DNA from 2 places in the Algoriphagus sp. 10J20-15 genome. Region 2 is predicted to be linked to the other one. Evidence: riboswitches for the same ligand, from Rfam matches in the RefSeq annotation. Region 2 holds a riboswitch; the other holds the start of a gene.

Region 1 (8,463 bases), on a different contig from region 2:
TGTGGAAAAGGTAGATCAGGCCATTTTCTCCACCAAAGGGACGAGACACTTATCCCCAGGGCATGTGATGATTCAGCCTTTACTTTTAATCTCTCCTTTTGGAATACTACCTGACATTGAAAACCGAGTGACATACATCCGTCCAAGTTTGCCAGCCGATTGGGAGAGCGCTTCACTAGAGAATCTATGGATCGAAGACAACGAAATCAGCATTTACATCAATTCTGCGGATAAGCAACTGACCATAGAAGTTACCCAAACGCAAAAGAAAGCAGGAATTTCCATCGAGCTTCCAGAGAAATACACGAAGGTAAAAGTACTAGGCAAGGAAGTAAGTAACGACACCAAAGATGGATTCCGAAGAATTTTGATGACGGGAGATCATGTGAAGGTAGAGGCAATGTTATGAATTGAATTGTAATTAGTTAGTAAGTATATTATGAGTATTATTCTTACTAGCCATGAAAAAGCTCTTCATACTTTCGATTTCTCTTCTTACCACATTTACCACTTTCGGCCAAGAAACCATAGTAATTGCTAACCTCTCCGGGGTTCCCAATAAAAAAGACATGATCCGTGTCAGTATGGATTTTATAAGTTACCAGCTGGATGAAAACCTGAGCGCTAAGGTGAGTAGCTCATCTGAAATTCCGACCCAAGTGACGTTGATGAAAATCCAATCCAACGGAAAAATCACCGAAAGAGAATCTTTCTGGGTTTATGATGATTCCTATCAAATCACAGGAGACGTAGAAGACTTTTCCTCCCTAAAAATCAGCCCTAATCACCCTTACAATGAAATAGAGAGCGCATTTTATAACTCAGACAAAGAAAGACAAAAGGAAATCATTTCTGAAAACCTAGACAAAGCTGTGGGTGTGCAGCTCATGGCCTCGTCTGTGTCCTATTATTCAGATGAAGAATTGGAACAGCTATTAGCTAAGATTCCAGGGTCTTTACATGCTACAGACTACTACACCAAGACCAAGACTAATTTACTCACGAAGGATGCCCCAAAACCAAAAGTTGGGATGAAAGCCATCGATTTTGAACTGGAGAGTCGCGCTGGCGGAATGGTTTCCCTGTCAGATTTCGATGGGAAATATAGACTGCTGGATTTTTCGAATTCGGGATGTGGCCCATGTTTCATGGCACTGCCTGATATCAAAGAAGCTTATGAAAAATACAGTTCAGAAATAGAAGTTATTTCCATATGGGATGACAAAACCAAAGACATTTGGATGAATTCTTCCAAAAAACACAAAGAACAAATCATCTGGACAGACTTATGGGATGCCGGGGGGCTTGTATCCAGCTTGTATCAAATCCAGATCCTTCCTTCCTATATTTTAGTCAATCCTGATGGGGAAATAGAAAAGATCTGGAACTCGTACAAAAAAGGCAAAATAGTACGCGAAATGGATTCACTCTTTGAGAAAAATTAGACTCATTTTTCCTGACCAAAAGCTGTGAGAATCAGGCTTCTGCTTCCTGCATTCCTACGAAATTCACAAAGATAAATTCCCTGCCAAATTCCCATGTTGAGTTTTCCACCGGAAATGGGGATTTGTAGGCTTGTGTCAAAAAAACTGGCTTTAATGTGCGCAGGCATATCATCCGGACCTTCGTAAGTGTGGATAAACCGTGGATAAGATTCTGGAATTAACTCATTTACAAAGGTCTGGAAGTCCTTTCTGACCGTAGGATCGGCATTTTCATTGATGGTCAATGCTGCGGAGGTATGCTGGATAAAAACCTGTAAAAACCCTGTTCTAATCTGTGATATTTCAGGAATTGCCTCTTCGATTTCATCGGTGATCAAATGATAACCTGATGGATAAGACCGTAAACGAAGTTTGTGCTGGAAAAACTGAGTCATATCATAAAGATATAACTCAGATAAACAGATTTACCTTTTCCAACCAATTTGATTGGTTTAGTTTGAAAATCGAAATTCAAAAGCAAGGGCACTTCCTGACTGTGGTACTTTAGGCTCTTTTTTGCCAAGGGATTATATTCCAAAGCTTTTTCCACCCAAAACTCCCAGTCTTCATCCATATCGAATCCTTCTGGATCCACATAAACAAAGCCTTTCATCGGTCTCCCGGTGAACTCCATTGGACGACAACCTTTTCGCTTCATACATTCCTCCTCAGCAAATTCCCCTACCCGCACCATCAACCTGTCTTCTTTGGTATGCTTCTCCTGATTTAGACCAATGCACATTTTATCTTCCAACATGAAAAGCATTCCTCCCATCATTCTTTTGGAAGTAAACGAAACACCATGTCTCCTAAAACTAGTAGCCAATCGCTCAGCTAAATACTCATCGTAGGCCATAGAGAAGAGTTAGTTTATCATTTCACAAGAGCAAGATAAATTGAAGGGCCATCGCAGGGCGCACTTCCACCAACCAACATCCCGTTTTCTTCAATTGTCAAGTACTCAAGATTGGCAGAACAGCTGTTTCTCAACCTGTCCTCAGGAAAAAACAATTTATAATTGGTGCTTTTACCGCCAACTTCATATATCAACTCTTCCTTTTCAAAGAACCCAGTGATTGAATCATCTCCGACAGTTTTTAAAAAACTACCGTCTTTTTTGAATAGATAGGTATAGCTAGAGTCTGTTACCGACTGAAAACCTGAATCTCCAGCAAAGCCATTACTCTGCCAACCTGCTATTTTCCAAGTCTGAGGAAATTCATCATACGGATCTTGATTTTCCTGACAGGAAAATATAATTGTCGTAATCAGAAGAATGAAAAGGGAGCGCCTCATGAAGGGTCGATTAAAATATACAAACCAAATACGAAGCTTAATCTCAAATCGCTACAAATCAGATCTTCTCAATGAAGTTTTCCAAAACCCCAACCTCATCGATTCCAATTCTCACTTTGTCTCCCACTTCTAAGGTAAAATCATCCGGTACAATTCCTGTTCCCGTCATGAGAAAACAACCAATCGGAAAGGTGTTCCCGCGGAAAAGCCAGCCTGCTAATTCTTTTGGTTTCCGCTTTAACTGTGTCAGAGGAGTCTCCCCAACAAAAGCTAAAACATCATCCCGGAAGATTTCCAATCGGATATTCGCAGTTTCTTCAATCGCTTTATCTGTAATGAAAAGACAAGGCCCAATCGCCGCACAACCTGCATAAACCTTCGCTTGAGGCAAATAAAGGGGATTTTCTCCCTCTATGCTTCTACTGCTCATGTCATTGCCGCAGGTATATCCTTGGATTTTTCCGGAGGGAGACACCACCAAAGTCAATTCTGGTTCTGGTACATCCCAAGTAGAATCCTTACGAATATTCACCGCAGATCCAGGAGCTGAAACACGGCTGGCAGTAGCTTTGAAAAATAGCTCCGGACGATCGGCATTGTAAACCTTATCGTAAAAATCTGCTCCACCAGCATCTTGAGATTCTTCCATTCTAGCAGTACGACTGCGGAAATATGTCACACCAGCAGCCCAGATTTCCTGATTTCCCATAGGTGCCAAAATACCTTTCTCCAGAAATTCATTTCCTTCTTCAGAAGGTATTTCTTTCCAGGATTTGGATTCAGTTACCAAATGCTCTTTTAGGTTTTCCTGAGCCAGAAGCTTATCCCAATCCATTGCTGGGCCTAAAAAAGTTTGATTTTGATACTCTAAGAGTGTGCCCTCAGGCAGTTTATAAATTTTCATAGGTTAATAGGGTTTGATCAGAAATTTAGGAAAAAGAATTGAGAGATGAGTCAAAGACTCAGACTAAACCCATTTTATCATCTTACAACGTAGTCTTTGGTAAAATCAATTTTCCACTCCCCAGATTTGCGTAGCAGTTTTTCCACATTACCTTTGCTATTAGATCATAGGGGGTGCCTTAACAAAACGGGCTGAGATCATACCCATACGACCTGATCCGGGTAATGCCGGCGAAGGGAAATGAACAAGCGTAGTAGAAAAGAGAATCATTAATCTGAAGAGGTACCCTTCGGGACTTTTGATTTTGTCATTGCTACAGGGTAAACAATAACGGAGAGCTTCCCTAGAGCTTTCTCATGTTTCACTCAATCTTCCGAAAGGGAAAATTACACATGAAAAAAGTACTGTTAAACCTGGCATTTTGCCTGTTTGCAATTTCCACTTGGGCACAAAATAGTCTCAGTGGAAAAGTAGTGGATGGCTCAAGCGGCGAACCACTAATCGGAGCGTCAGTCTGGACCGAAAAGCAAGGCCGTGGAGCGGTGACGGATGAAAACGGAAATTTTATAATTACCAAATTAAAAGAAGGCGAGATTCAACTCCGGGTGTCGTATGTTGGCTTTGAAACACTTCAAAAAAGCCTCAGCGTGCCTTTAGCAGGAGAATTAAGGCTAGAGCTAAATCCAACAGATCTCCTGTCAGAAGAGTTTATTGTCTCTGCGACTAGAGCATCTGCGACTACTCCAACTACTTTCCAGACGATTGATAAGGCTGAACTTGCCAAAAGAAATCTGGGACAGGATATCCCGATTCTTTTGAATTTCACCCCATCTGTAGTGACAAATTCTGATGCTGGAGCCGGAATCGGCTATACCAGCATGAGTATCCGCGGATCGGACCAAAGCCGAATCAATGTGACCGTCAATGGTATTCCTATGAATGATGCAGAATCACATGGCGTATTTTATGTCAATATGCCGGATTTTGCTTCTTCCGTAGACAATATCCAAATCCAGCGGGGTGTTGGAACCTCCACTAACGGAGCTGCAACCTTTGGAGCCAGTCTGAACATTCAAACAGATACCCGGAAAGATGAACCCTATGCTGAAATTTCCAATTCTGTAGGTTCCTTTAATTCTTGGAAGCATACAGTAAAAGCAGGAACAGGACTTTTGAATAACCGGTTTGCGGTGGATGCCGAGACTATCCAAAATCACCTCTGATGGCTATGAATGGATCGCGCATTTTCTGATTTGAAATCTTTCTTCGTCTCTGGAGGATACTATGGTGAAAACCACGTAGTAAAATTGAATGTTTTCTCAGGAAAAGAACAAACCTATCAGGCCTGGTGGGGACTTCCGGAATCAAAGCTCGAAGAGGATAGAACCTATAACTACTACACGTACGACAATGAAACTGACAATTACCAACAGGACCATTATCAACTGATTTACACCGGAAAAATTGGTTCAAATTGGAAAACAAATGCGGCGCTTCATTATACTTATGGGCGGGGCTATTATGAGCAGTTCCGTGAAGATGATGATTTTGCAAGTTATGCTCTTCCTAATGTAGTAATCGGAGGAGAACACCATTTCCAGCACGGATATCATCCGCAGAAGATGGCTAGGACCATGACTTCTTTTGGGGGGATCCCGTTCTTCTGTCAATTATATCTCGAATGATGGAAAATGGGATGTCATCTTAGGCGGTGGAGCCAATCGCTACGACGGAGATCACTTGGGCGAAATCATTTGGGCGAGAATTGCTGGAGAAACCAATATTCGGGATCGTTATTATGACAACAATGCTGTGAAGGACGATAGAAATATCTATTTGAAAGCAACGCACGAAATCAGTCCTGGATTGAATCTCTTTGGGGACTTACAGTTGCGTGGGATTGATTACGCGTTTCATGGAGTCAACGACGATCAAAGAATCGTAGATGGCAATCAAACCTATACCTTTTTCAATCCAAAATTCGGTTTGAGCCTATGAGCGAAGCAATGGGCAGGTGTGGTATGCGAGCTATGCTGTAGCGAATAGAGAACCAAAGCGTTCGGACTTTACGGATAATCCCATCACTGAAATCCCTAGACCAGAACGATTGAATGACATCGAAGCTGGAGTAAGAGCTCAAAAAGGCAAGTTTAATTACAACGCCAATTTCTATTACATGGATTATAAAGACCAATTGATATTAACTGGTCAGATCAATGATGTGGGAGCATACGTTCGAGAAAAAAAATGTCGCGAGTTCTTATCGTGCCGGAATCGAGCTTTCGGGTGGTTATCAAATTTCGAAGGCCCTTACTGTAGGTGGAAATCTGACACTGAGCCAAAACAAGATCAAGGAGTTTACCGAGTATGTGGACGATTACAGCACAGAAGAATTCCAGCAGGAGGCGTTTACTTACGAGGATACGGATATTGCGTTTTCTCCAAATGCTATTGCATCTGCAATCCTAGAGTATAAACCAATCGAGAACCTTTCGTTGAACTGGATGTCGGAAGTATGTTGGAAAACAATTCTTGGATAACTCAGCCAATGACAGTAGATCACTGGATTCTTTTTTCACCAAATGATATCCGAATCAGCTACCAAGTGCAACCGAGATTCTTCAAAAGCTTAGAAGTGAACTTGATGGTCAATAATATCTTCGATGGAAATGCATGAACCAAATGGCTACACGTTTAGCTATTACATTCCCGGAGATTCTGGAAGAGAATTGATTACAGAAAACTACTATTATCCGATGGCTGGGACCAATTTTATGTTGGGGCTGACTATGAAGTTTTAGAAAAAAATAATCGAAGCGCTGAATTACTCCAGATATTTTGGAAAAAATCAGCGCTTCTTTTTTGCTTTAGAAAGATGAATTTTTCAAATCCCAAAACCCTTTTTAATTTCCTCCAAAGCAGCTACCGCATCCTTTTCTTTTGCAAAATCAAGTGCTAAAAACTTGGCTCCATTTGATAGCAATACACATTTATAAATAGTTACGTCGCGCGAAAGAGTTGGGCTAATCCCATTTGGAGTATTTGTACTTCGAAAGCTGTGTAGAATCAACTCCGCATTCTCGATCTTAGGTAGCTCTTGCCAATCTCCAATTTTAATCCATAGTATACTTTGATATGCTTTAAATCTGTTCCTATGAAAATCAATTTGAGTTCCTGTATAAATTGAAACCATAACCAACCCAACGAAGAAAGAACCACCGCCAACAATTCCTATCTTTTGCGGATCTGTACTGGCTTGATGGAAGACTGGAACAAGTAAAACAATGATACCAGCTGATATTAAAATGACACCTAATAATCGAGGGCCATTAATTCCAGAACTTCCAGTTTTATAGTTGAATCGGGACAAAGTGATCTTGGTTTAGGGTTTATGTAAAGGTTTTCGCATTTTCTTTACATATAAGAGACGACATGTAAAGCGGCTTTACATAGGTCTTGAAAAAAGCTTGAGCAAAAGATTTATTCAACCTGAAAAATCTTTTTAGCCTTTGTCTCAACCTCCGCGCTCCTGGCGATTATAAAAAGAATGCATTAATCCGGAAACACACTTTTATCCATTCCTGGCACAATACGAAGCGCATTTTTATAATATAATTTCTTCAAGACTTCATCCGAAAGTCCCAAGCCATACATTGCCCAAAAAGCGTGATATTTTTTGTAATAAGGGAAGTATTCATCATCTGTTTCCAACACTCTGAAATAGGTGTAATACTCTTCCTTGTTGTAAGCATCTTTTCCAAAAAGCACTCTATCCTGATATTTTTCAAAAAACTCCTTTGCACGTCTAGGTTGCCTGCCAAACTCAGCGATAACTGCCCCAATTCCAAAATTGACATTTGGGTATTTCTCCAAATGAGCACTGGCTGCATCAAGATCGTTTGCCATCCAACCCATGTGTGCGTTGATGAATGTAGTCCCGGGATGCTTTTCAAAAACATGGTGCTGCTCAGCCATGATTTGCTCAAATGGTGCTGGATTGTCATCTCCTCGTGCCCTATTAGGGTGCGTTTTCAACTCTAACCAACGCTCATTATTAGCATCCATTTCCTGCCAAAACTGCGCTGGGTCCGCTGAATGGATGATTACCGGAATCCCCAATTCACCAGCTTTTGCCCATACTGCATCTAAATCAGGATGATCCACCGGAACTCGATTTCCATCCACATCATTCACATTCAATCCTAGACTCTTATAGATCTTCAATCCACTTGCTCCAGCAGCCACATCTTCTTCCAGCTCCTTCACTGCGATCCGAGTCCAGTTTTCATCTCCAAATCCTGCAAAATTCAAATTGGTGAAAACCATAAATCGACCAGGGTGCATGCGTGTTAAATTCTTTAATCATGTCCTTGATATAATCCTGCTGGGAATTGCTATTTCCCCGTCCAAAACCTCTTCCACTTAGATTGACCAGAACCCCCATGTTTAACTCATCCATTTCCCCAACCAACTGATCAATCCTTTCTTCATTGATTCCTCCCTGATGACTGTGAATGTCTACGAATGGAAACTTTGCTCTTTGAACTGGGTGCTCAGGGACTTTCAGCGTAGATGGAGGGTTATATTCCTCAAAACTCATTTCTTGAGCTAGTAATGCATTTCCGAAGAAAAGAAAGGCAGATGCAAACAATAGTTTTGTAGAGGTATTCATAGACTAGCTTTTAGGGTTCGATAGGCTTGCTTACGCAAAATATTATACAAGAGTTAGGGGTTTTGAAAACAGAAAATCCCGATAAGCTACTCAGGATTTTTTGTTTA
Region 2 (8,463 bases):
CCATTTTTCCAATGGATGACATGACTATGGAAGGTCATATTCAAGCGGATATCAATACGAAAGGATCCTATGCGGCTGTTCAGGCTGAAAAATACAATCAACTGGAGACTCGCGGCAGCATGGATATCAGCAAGTTCAAGTATTCTTCTACTGATGTCCCTCAGGGTGTTGAGATCGCTAGCGCAAAAGCAGAATTCACTCCAGAGCGTATAAATTTAACAGAATTCGATTCGAAGATTGGAGAAAGCCCATTGCAGGCCACTGGTTACCTTTCCAATTACATGGAGTACTTCCTTGGTGAAAATGGAACCTTGAAAGGTCAGCTCCGCCATGAATAGCAGTAGGTTCAATGTAAATGAATGGATGAGCGAAGATACTTCGGCTGATACGACAAGTACTGAGCTATCAGTAATCGAGCTACCAAATAATATTGACTTTACCATGACTGCGGTCGCAAATGAAGTAATCTATGACAATTTGAACCTAAAAGAGGTGAAAGGAAATATGTCATTAAAAAATGGCGTTCTGAGCTTTTCAGATGCATCAATGAAAACGATGGGAGGTACTATTGGATTGTCAGGTAACTATGATCCTAGAGATTTGACTGAGCCCGCATTTAATTTCAGCTTAAACATTTCAGAACTCAGCATTGCAGAAGCTTTTTAGTCATTTAATACCATTAAAGCTTTTGCTCCAATTGCTCAAAACCTGACAGGAAAATTCAATTCCGATCTAAATTTCTCCGGAAAACTGGGCCAGGATATGATGCCATTATTGTCAAGTCTTGATGGAAAAGGTTTGCTGAAAGTGGCCGAGACAGCTCTGAAAGACAGTAAAATATTAGAAGGAATCACTAGTCTCACAAAGCTAAAAGATGTGAATACTCTTCAGCTCAAGAATATTACCATCCCTATTTCGATTGAAAATGGCGTGATGGATGTGAAGCCATTCGATGTGAAACTGTGGGATTATCAGGCAAACGTGCAAGGTACGGCGGGTTTTGATGGCTCGATAAATTACTTAGTAAATATGCAGATTCCTGCCGGGAAATTCGGATCCCAAGCAAATGCTCTTTTATCCTCTATCACTGGAACTTCCACGGATGAGAATACTACTATTCCATTGGCCTTGAACCTTTCAGGAACGTACAATTCGCCGAAAATCACCCTTGCCGGAGGAAACAGTATAGAATCATTGCTTGCGAATGCACTGAAAGCTAGAGTAAGTGGTGAGGCAAAAAATCTCCAAACACAGGCTAATGAGCAATTCAATGCTGCTCAGGACAGCATGAAATTGGCACTCAAAGCAAAATCAGAAGTAGCACAGGATAGTGTAAAGAAGGAATTGGAAAAACAGGTGGATGTAGCAAAAGATAAAGCTGTGGATGAAGCCAAAAAGCTCTTGAAAGGATTTTTTCCTAAAAGCACACCAGCCTCCACTAAACCTGATACCACAACTGTGAAGAAGGATTAAACGTGGTAGGCCTTTGATTATGGTTAATCAGGCTGAGCGAAGTCGAAAGGTTCTCGACTTCGCTTGAACTGACTGCCATCTAGTCCTCGACCTTTAATAATGCTTTCTAAAACTCTTTACTAAACCCAATATTATCCACTACCACAACTCCGGAGATACTTTGATCAAAGACAAACTTGATAGTCTTGATTTGGGTAGGAGTGAAGCTAGGGTTTGATTTGGCAAATTTTTCTAGGTTGAAAGCGAAGGTTTGAAATACTTTTTCAGATTGACTATTTCCTTTTATAAAATCAGATTTCCAGATGGTCACGGAAATTTCACGCTGCAATGGAGAAAATTCACTCAATAAGAATTTGACAGATTGCCCAGCAGAATCTAGTAAGTGGATGGTGAAATCCAGCGGCTTCTTCGCTTTCTTCTCTTCAGTGTCATCTTCATCTGATTCCACAACCTCTTCAAGTTCCTCGTCAGAATTTTCTTCATCCACCTCTTCTTCAGTGTTATTATTATCATTAGCGTTAACAAGCCATTTTCCTGAGGATTTCGGGTTAGCATCTTCGGTTGATTCTGCCATGGAAAACATCAAAACACTGGTGGAATCGAGCAAAAAAGAATTAGGATCAAAGTTTAAACTGTAGCTGGCAATTAAGGAGTCTGCGACAATGTCTATAGCCTTTTCATCTTTCAAACTATCTTCCACCTCATAATTCCATCCCAAAAAAGCTGCTCTCGAGCCTTTTTTCGCCCATTTCAATTGGATTTCAGCTTCCCTCCAAACCGATAAGTTCGTGGATTCTACACCCGCCGAATCAGTGGTTAGAGTTTTAACATCAAAATCCTCGTCAAAATTTGCCAGGGTTTGCAGGTTTGAATCCTCAAACTGATTCAGGTAAATCGTCTCCGGAAGCCAATTCTTCCCTTTTCTGGCATCTAGGAAAAGTGGTAAATATTCCTTTTTCCCCTGCAAAGTAGCTTCAAGAAATGCTGAAATATAGACCTTGGCAATTTTCTGCTGTGTAGAATCATCAAGCTGCTGCTTAAGATTCAAAAGTCCCAGAAAAGGATTACCGGTATCGTTATTTCCCCAAGAAGTATTGAATTGCCCGTGATTGGCACCATAAACATAGAGTCCAGATTTGAAATGATAGGAGGAATCCTGAAAGCTGATCCGCTCGTATTGCATAGACCCCATGAAGGAAGAAACATCCGCATCCTGAGCTCCGTGAATCACGAAGTAATTGATATCCTTCAATTTTGTTCTACTATCTCAGTCTGGCTCGTATTGCCCGTCTACAGGAGCGATGGCGACGATCGACTTGATGTTATAATGATAATCCAGCTTGACAGAAGCATCGTCCGGATAAAAATCCAATTCATTTAACATAGCGGCGTGAGCCACTGCTTCTCCGCCTCTGGAATGACCGATCAAAGCTATCTTTGTAGTGTCTATTTTATTGAAAAATGGGTGATCTGAACTTGAGTTCCAATCATGCCAAACCTTGAGATGCTCCAAAAGCAACCAGCCTCTGGCATCATTTTCTTCGCTTAATCCCTCCCTTATGTCCGTCCACGAACTGTTGATGAAATTCTCGTCGACTGATACCAAAACCATTCCCCTTGAAGCCAATAGTTCTCCCAGGTAATCATAACCAGGATCAGAATAATCCTGCATGCTATGATTTCCATGAACTACTAAAACTAATGGGAATGGGCCTTGCCCTTCCGGGTACCAAACTCTACCATTGATTGGAAGCGATTTATCATCAAAACCCCAGTATTTCTCCCTCCACCAACCAGAAAAGCCATTCCAGTTATCTAGAAAAGCAACTCCGTTCACTGAATCTGTTAAAAAATTAAAGGTTACTTTCTCAGCAAACTCAGGTCTATGTTTGTCCTTTCCACTGCCATAAGTAATTGTTTTGACCAAATACTCTCCATTGTCTCCAGGTGATTTTCCCAAAATCGCCGGAATTTTGTCTGCAGTAAGTAATGCTGCATTTTCAATTGGATCTACATCCAAGCCAATAATAGAATAGTAATATACTGAGGCTCCGATTCCAAAAAGAGCAATACACAAAGCTATTGAAGCAACCACTTTTTTTGGTGTGGTCAATCTGGAGAAGCTCGAACGTACAAAGATAAAATATACCGCGCCGAGTATCGAAAAGAGCACTGCCAATAGTACTACCAATACCACCTGGAAATAAACTATCATAGCCAGAATAGGCAAGCACATAAGAAGCGCAAATTTGAACCCCCTAGGGATTTGGTAAAGAAGCTTTATAATCCAAACTCCCAACGCCCCCAGAAGAGCCATAACAATGATAGTCAATAGACCAAAAAGCAAATAGTACGGATCGCCTATCTGAAAAGAAAATTTAACAACATTAAGGATAATCAATAAAACTGTGAATGCTATTAAGCCAAAGGCTGCGCCTTTAAATGCATAAAAACCAGGAGAGATAAGTGACAGCTTAGCAGTTATCAAGTTTTTGGCTTTCTTAATCCATTTCTTCATTTTTAAAAATAGTATGGTAATTCAAGAGTATTCCTAAGCTACTTTTTTCCTAGTAAATAATAGAACCATCCACACTCTTTTCAGCAACATCAGATAGTAGAAGGGCTTTCTTTTAACCTAAAATCCTTTATTTCTCTACCTTCCAATTGATTTTGCCATCTATCCAATACTGGTTGCTCCAAGTGTGCTTCCCTATAGTCATCAGGATTCATGATGGGGATACCTTTGATAATTGGGTAGATTCTACTACAGCTTGAACAGTTTAGCCAGCCTTCTAAGATGTTTTCTTCTGCATTTTTGAGGATTATTTTTAAGGTTAAATCTTGCTTATCAAATGGACAGCAGAGCTTTTCAATCGTTTCTAGTTTCATTTTTTTAAGTCAGTAAGTAATTGTTTGTATTGAGAAATGGCTGTCTCTGGATCTGCAGCTTTCATCACACCAGACACCACAGCGATGCCATCAAATTCTAAGGGTTTTAGGTGTTCGATTCTTTGGGTAGTGATCCCACCTGCTAGGAAAATTGGGATGGATGTGAGTTTCCTTGTTTTTTGAACCGTTTCGAACTCCACCAAATCACAGCTATTTGCGGTCGATGAGGGAAACATGGAGCAAAAAGAGAGGTAATCCACATTGGCCCGAATAGCAGCTTTGATCAGGTCCAAGTCATTATTGATCGTCACGCCAATGAGTTTTCCTTGCTGTTTTAACTTAGGAAACGATACGGTATGATCAGGGGACAACTCGTCAAAATGAATTCCATCCATGTCAAACAGCTCGGCCCATTCAGGATGATTATTCATTAAAATAGGAATTCCAGTACCTCTACAGATCTCTTTTATTTTACAAATAAGTGGTGCTACCTGAACCGAAGAAGGGAAATTATCCCAAATCTGCAGAGCGCAAGGTTTTGCCGAAATAGCTTTTTCCAATGATTCTAAAAGCGTGCTTTCTTCCATCGAAGGATCAATCACCAAATATATTCCAGAGTTAATTTTCGCTTTTTCCTTCATTTCCATCCAGCTTTTAATGCATCAAAATAAGCTGCCCAATAGGGATCAAGTCTCCATATAGACTAAGGGAGAGGTAATCCCTGATTTTTGGATTTGAATGCCTGCTATACTTTCAGTCACTCTTCCCACTTGAGTGCAGAGAATATTTATTTCAGCAAGTCGCTTGATCACATCCTCAGATTTATTGCCATCGCAAGCAATGACCATGGATCCAGCACCTACGCAATATCTTGGATCCAGCCCAAACAATTCTGAAATCGCTGCAGCTACATTGCCAATTGGTAATTGGTCAATGTCAATTTCACCGCCCTTATCCGAAGCTACAAGCATTTCATAGATTGCACCCAACACCCCACCTTCAGTGACATCATGCATGGCATGGATTTCCGGGTATTTCTTATCCGTTCCAGCTGCGCAAAGTGCATCTTGAAGCGAGGAAGTTTGGTGAAATTGCTCACACGCAGAATGGTAAATTTCCATCCCAAGCTTTTGCTTGATAGTTTGGGGAAAACTCATCCCCAATATAGCTGTAGCTGTCAATGCACAGGATTTCGTCACCAAAATGGCGTCCCCTTCCTGAGCTCCTGTGGAGCAAAGCATTTCGGATTCTTTTGCAATGGTGATCAACGTACCTCCTCCGGCAAAAGTCGAATTTTGTCCCTGAACAAATCCAGTATGGCCTCCTGTGATAGCAACCCCGATTTCGTGGCAATATCGATCGATAAAACTCCAATAGGTATTGAAATCGGCATTGGAAAGTGTATCCGGCAAATTCAAGACAAACTGTCCATACTGCGGTGTAAAGCCTGTCGTAGCCATATCATTGGCCATGAGGTGCACACTGAGCCAGGCGGACTCCTGCAATCCCAAAGAGGGAATCAAGGAAAGTGGATCGCTTGTAGTCGCCATCGCCAAACCTCCCGGAAGGGACGTAATAGCGACGTCTACACCGAATGCAGGGCCTTGTTTTACTTCTTTTCGAGCAGCTCCAAATCTACCTGCGAGTAAATCTTGGTACCCTTCAAAGTTGATTTTACCGAGTTGATCTGCCATTATTCTACATCATTCAACTTGACATATAATCCGAAAAAGTCGCCATACGGAACACTCCATTGCTGGACAGGAAACCATTTTGGCAGACCTGTACATGACCATTCAATTGTGTAATCTCTTCCTTCCAAAGCTTCCTCAATAATCTTAATGAGCGTCGCTGGTGTGTAAAAAGTAGCCGTGACATAGAACGGGTTTTTACCAAAAGCCTGCTGAACTCTTCTCCTAAGCACCTTTGGTGAATTTCGATTCATCATTCCCATTGCAATACCATATTTGGCAACACGGGCAGATTCACGAATTACTTTCACAGGATCTTTGTAATACTCGAACGTAGTGATGAATGCCAGCGAGTCGAAGGTATGATCCTTGAAAGGCATGTAATGGGAATCAGCCATTACCAAATCACCATCAAACAAATGGATAGCTTGGGATAGCATCAGTGGAGAAATATCGCCTCCTGTAGCTTTAATGCCAATTTCTTTCCACCAACGTGTAAAACGGGTGGTGCCACAGCCGAATTCCAAGAGTGTCTTTACTCGCTTGTCTTTGGACACCAACTGCTCCATGACCTTCTTTTGCCAGACTTCGGCGCGCTTGTATCGCCCTTCGTACCATAGCTCATAAGTATCTGTGTGTGCGCGGTTGAAAAACCACTCAGGTCGATTTTGCCAGTTTTTCTGCGCGTCGGGCAGTAATTCAAAGTTCTTTTTCTCTAGTTCCATAGGGAATTTAAGGTTGCAAAAATGTTAACTGCAATTCCTGCGGTCAGACAACCAAGAGAAAACAAAGGCGTTTTCTGGCTTTAGCATCCCTACGTTGGCATGATCCAAATCAGGTAATTCGGGTATTATCTCAGCCTCACCAAAAGGAAGGCACCCCGTGCAATTGATTCAAATATAGGTGATTTTTCTTAGCCGTAAAATTCTCTCACCACACCTGTGGCTATTTTAGTTAAAATGGCTAGCATAAAAAAACAGAGGCTTGTGACCTCTGTTTGTTGACTAATTATTTTTCTTACTTTCCTTTTTAGCGGCCTTTGCAGCACGCTTTTCCTTTAACGTTTTGGTAGCCGCAGATTTATCGTTCTTAGGTTTACCTTCTGGTTGCTTTGCCATAGTTTCATTTGAGAAATGATGTAACTGATTCCTGTTAAGGTAGTGGGAATTCTGCGACTCCCAACCTGAGTCAACAACTATTTTTTAGCGGGCAATCTACCAGGAATCCTTACTTGACTGCAATAAAAATATCAACCTCAGAATTATCTCCTTGCTGCGATTTGGAGCTATAGACTTCAAAATCTGAAGTATATTTTCTGTCTATTTCAGAATCCTTGGACCAGATTTCCTGCCAAGTTTCGGACAGACTGCCTCAGGCATTTTTCCAGCAGCTACAAACTTGATATGCCTGCCTCCATCGAATTCTCTGGCTACAAGGCCTTTGGCTACATTTTCTAAGCGAGATACTTGATATCCTATTAGGCAAGTATATTCTCCAGTATAGTCAGATTCATAATCGGTATAGATAGCGTAAATATCGTCATTAAGTTTTCCTGAAATTTTTGCTCCAACTTGCTCTTCAAAAAATCTTCCCCAAAGAGCTCCTAAGTCTTCGGCTGCTTTTCCGGAAGAATTAGAAGTTCGTGTGGTAATTCCTATAATTTTAAAAGGGGCTATACTGTGCATCGTGTTTTTGGTTACTGTTAAAAGCTTTAGTCATTTAAAGAGGCAAGTTAAACCAAAAAGGACTCTATGATCCCAGTCAAACTTTAAGATAATTACAGACTCTGATCTTCATTTCTATCAGTTCGGTCATCAAAAAATAGAACTAGAGCAGCTTTTTCATGAATTAGATCATTATGAAATACTATTAGGTCAAAATTGAGCCCTCATTCGCTCGAAAAATTAAGGACTTGTGCTCTCCGCATTTTATTTGTGGACTCTGCGGATAAAACCAAAAAAGCCTCCGAACTCTTTCATTTCGGAGGCTTTGGTACTCAAGTTATCACAACTTAGAACGGATATTTTCCCTGATCAATCATAAAATCAGCGATTTGTCTTCTTAATTCCTTGGTGTTATAAAGTTCAGTCTTGGTGAATCTCTTCAAACCCATAAGCATTACTTTTTGCTCATCGCCTTTGGTGAAACTACCAATGGCTTCTTTCGCAGCTGTATTGATTTTGTCAACCGCCTCAGAAAGATAGATCTTCGCCATGGCAATTTGATTCTTGCAGACATCTTCGCCTTTCATTGAAACCAATTTCTCGGTACGAAGGATCGCAGATTCACTTGCGTAGATTTCTATCATCACGTCAGCAAGGTTCATATCATGATTTCCTGTCTCATCTTCAATTTTATCCTGAAGGGCCATGGCAGCTTTGCCACCAACCATCAGGAATACTTTCTAGCT

The links. A riboswitch is a leader RNA that binds a small molecule or an ion and turns the genes downstream of it on or off. The one in region 2 is predicted to bind thiamine pyrophosphate.
Region 1: linked by a shared signal. The riboswitch ahead of AC0L6R_RS01715 (TonB-dependent receptor) and the one ahead of AC0L6R_RS03170 (class I SAM-dependent methyltransferase) in region 2 are both predicted to bind thiamine pyrophosphate.

What each region holds. Positions count from the first base shown of each region.
Region 1 is NZ_JBVVUG010000004.1:1,917-10,379, reverse strand. Features, by position in the region: gene AC0L6R_RS01745 (hypothetical protein) at 1-409, shown strand, start outside; gene AC0L6R_RS01740 (TlpA family protein disulfide reductase) at 462-1,445, shown strand; gene AC0L6R_RS01735 (secondary thiamine-phosphate synthase enzyme YjbQ) at 1,448-1,879, opposite strand; gene AC0L6R_RS01730 (TfoX/Sxy family protein) at 1,876-2,340, opposite strand; gene AC0L6R_RS01725 (hypothetical protein) at 2,358-2,780, opposite strand; gene AC0L6R_RS01720 (fumarylacetoacetate hydrolase family protein) at 2,839-3,684, opposite strand; TPP riboswitch at 3,844-3,940, shown strand; partial or broken gene AC0L6R_RS01715 (TonB-dependent receptor) at 4,077-6,485, shown strand; gene AC0L6R_RS01710 (hypothetical protein) at 6,569-7,054, opposite strand; gene AC0L6R_RS01705 (amidohydrolase family protein) at 7,237-8,028, opposite strand; gene AC0L6R_RS01700 (hypothetical protein) at 7,970-8,356, opposite strand.
Region 2 is NZ_JBVVUG010000005.1:17,578-26,040, reverse strand. Features, by position in the region: gene AC0L6R_RS03210 (AsmA family protein) at 1-338, shown strand, start outside; gene AC0L6R_RS03205 (hypothetical protein) at 331-666, shown strand; gene AC0L6R_RS03200 (hypothetical protein) at 763-1,473, shown strand; gene AC0L6R_RS03195 (hypothetical protein) at 1,580-2,725, opposite strand; gene AC0L6R_RS03190 (alpha/beta hydrolase) at 2,741-3,991, opposite strand; gene AC0L6R_RS03185 (Trm112 family protein) at 4,081-4,362, opposite strand; gene AC0L6R_RS03180 (thiamine phosphate synthase) at 4,359-5,003, opposite strand; gene AC0L6R_RS03175 (AIR synthase-related protein) at 5,049-6,056, opposite strand; gene AC0L6R_RS03170 (class I SAM-dependent methyltransferase) at 6,056-6,778, opposite strand; TPP riboswitch at 6,848-6,946, opposite strand; gene AC0L6R_RS03165 (hypothetical protein) at 7,281-7,376, opposite strand; gene AC0L6R_RS03160 (GyrI-like domain-containing protein) at 7,373-7,738, opposite strand; partial or broken gene AC0L6R_RS03155 (acyl-CoA dehydrogenase family protein) at 8,065-8,463, opposite strand, start outside.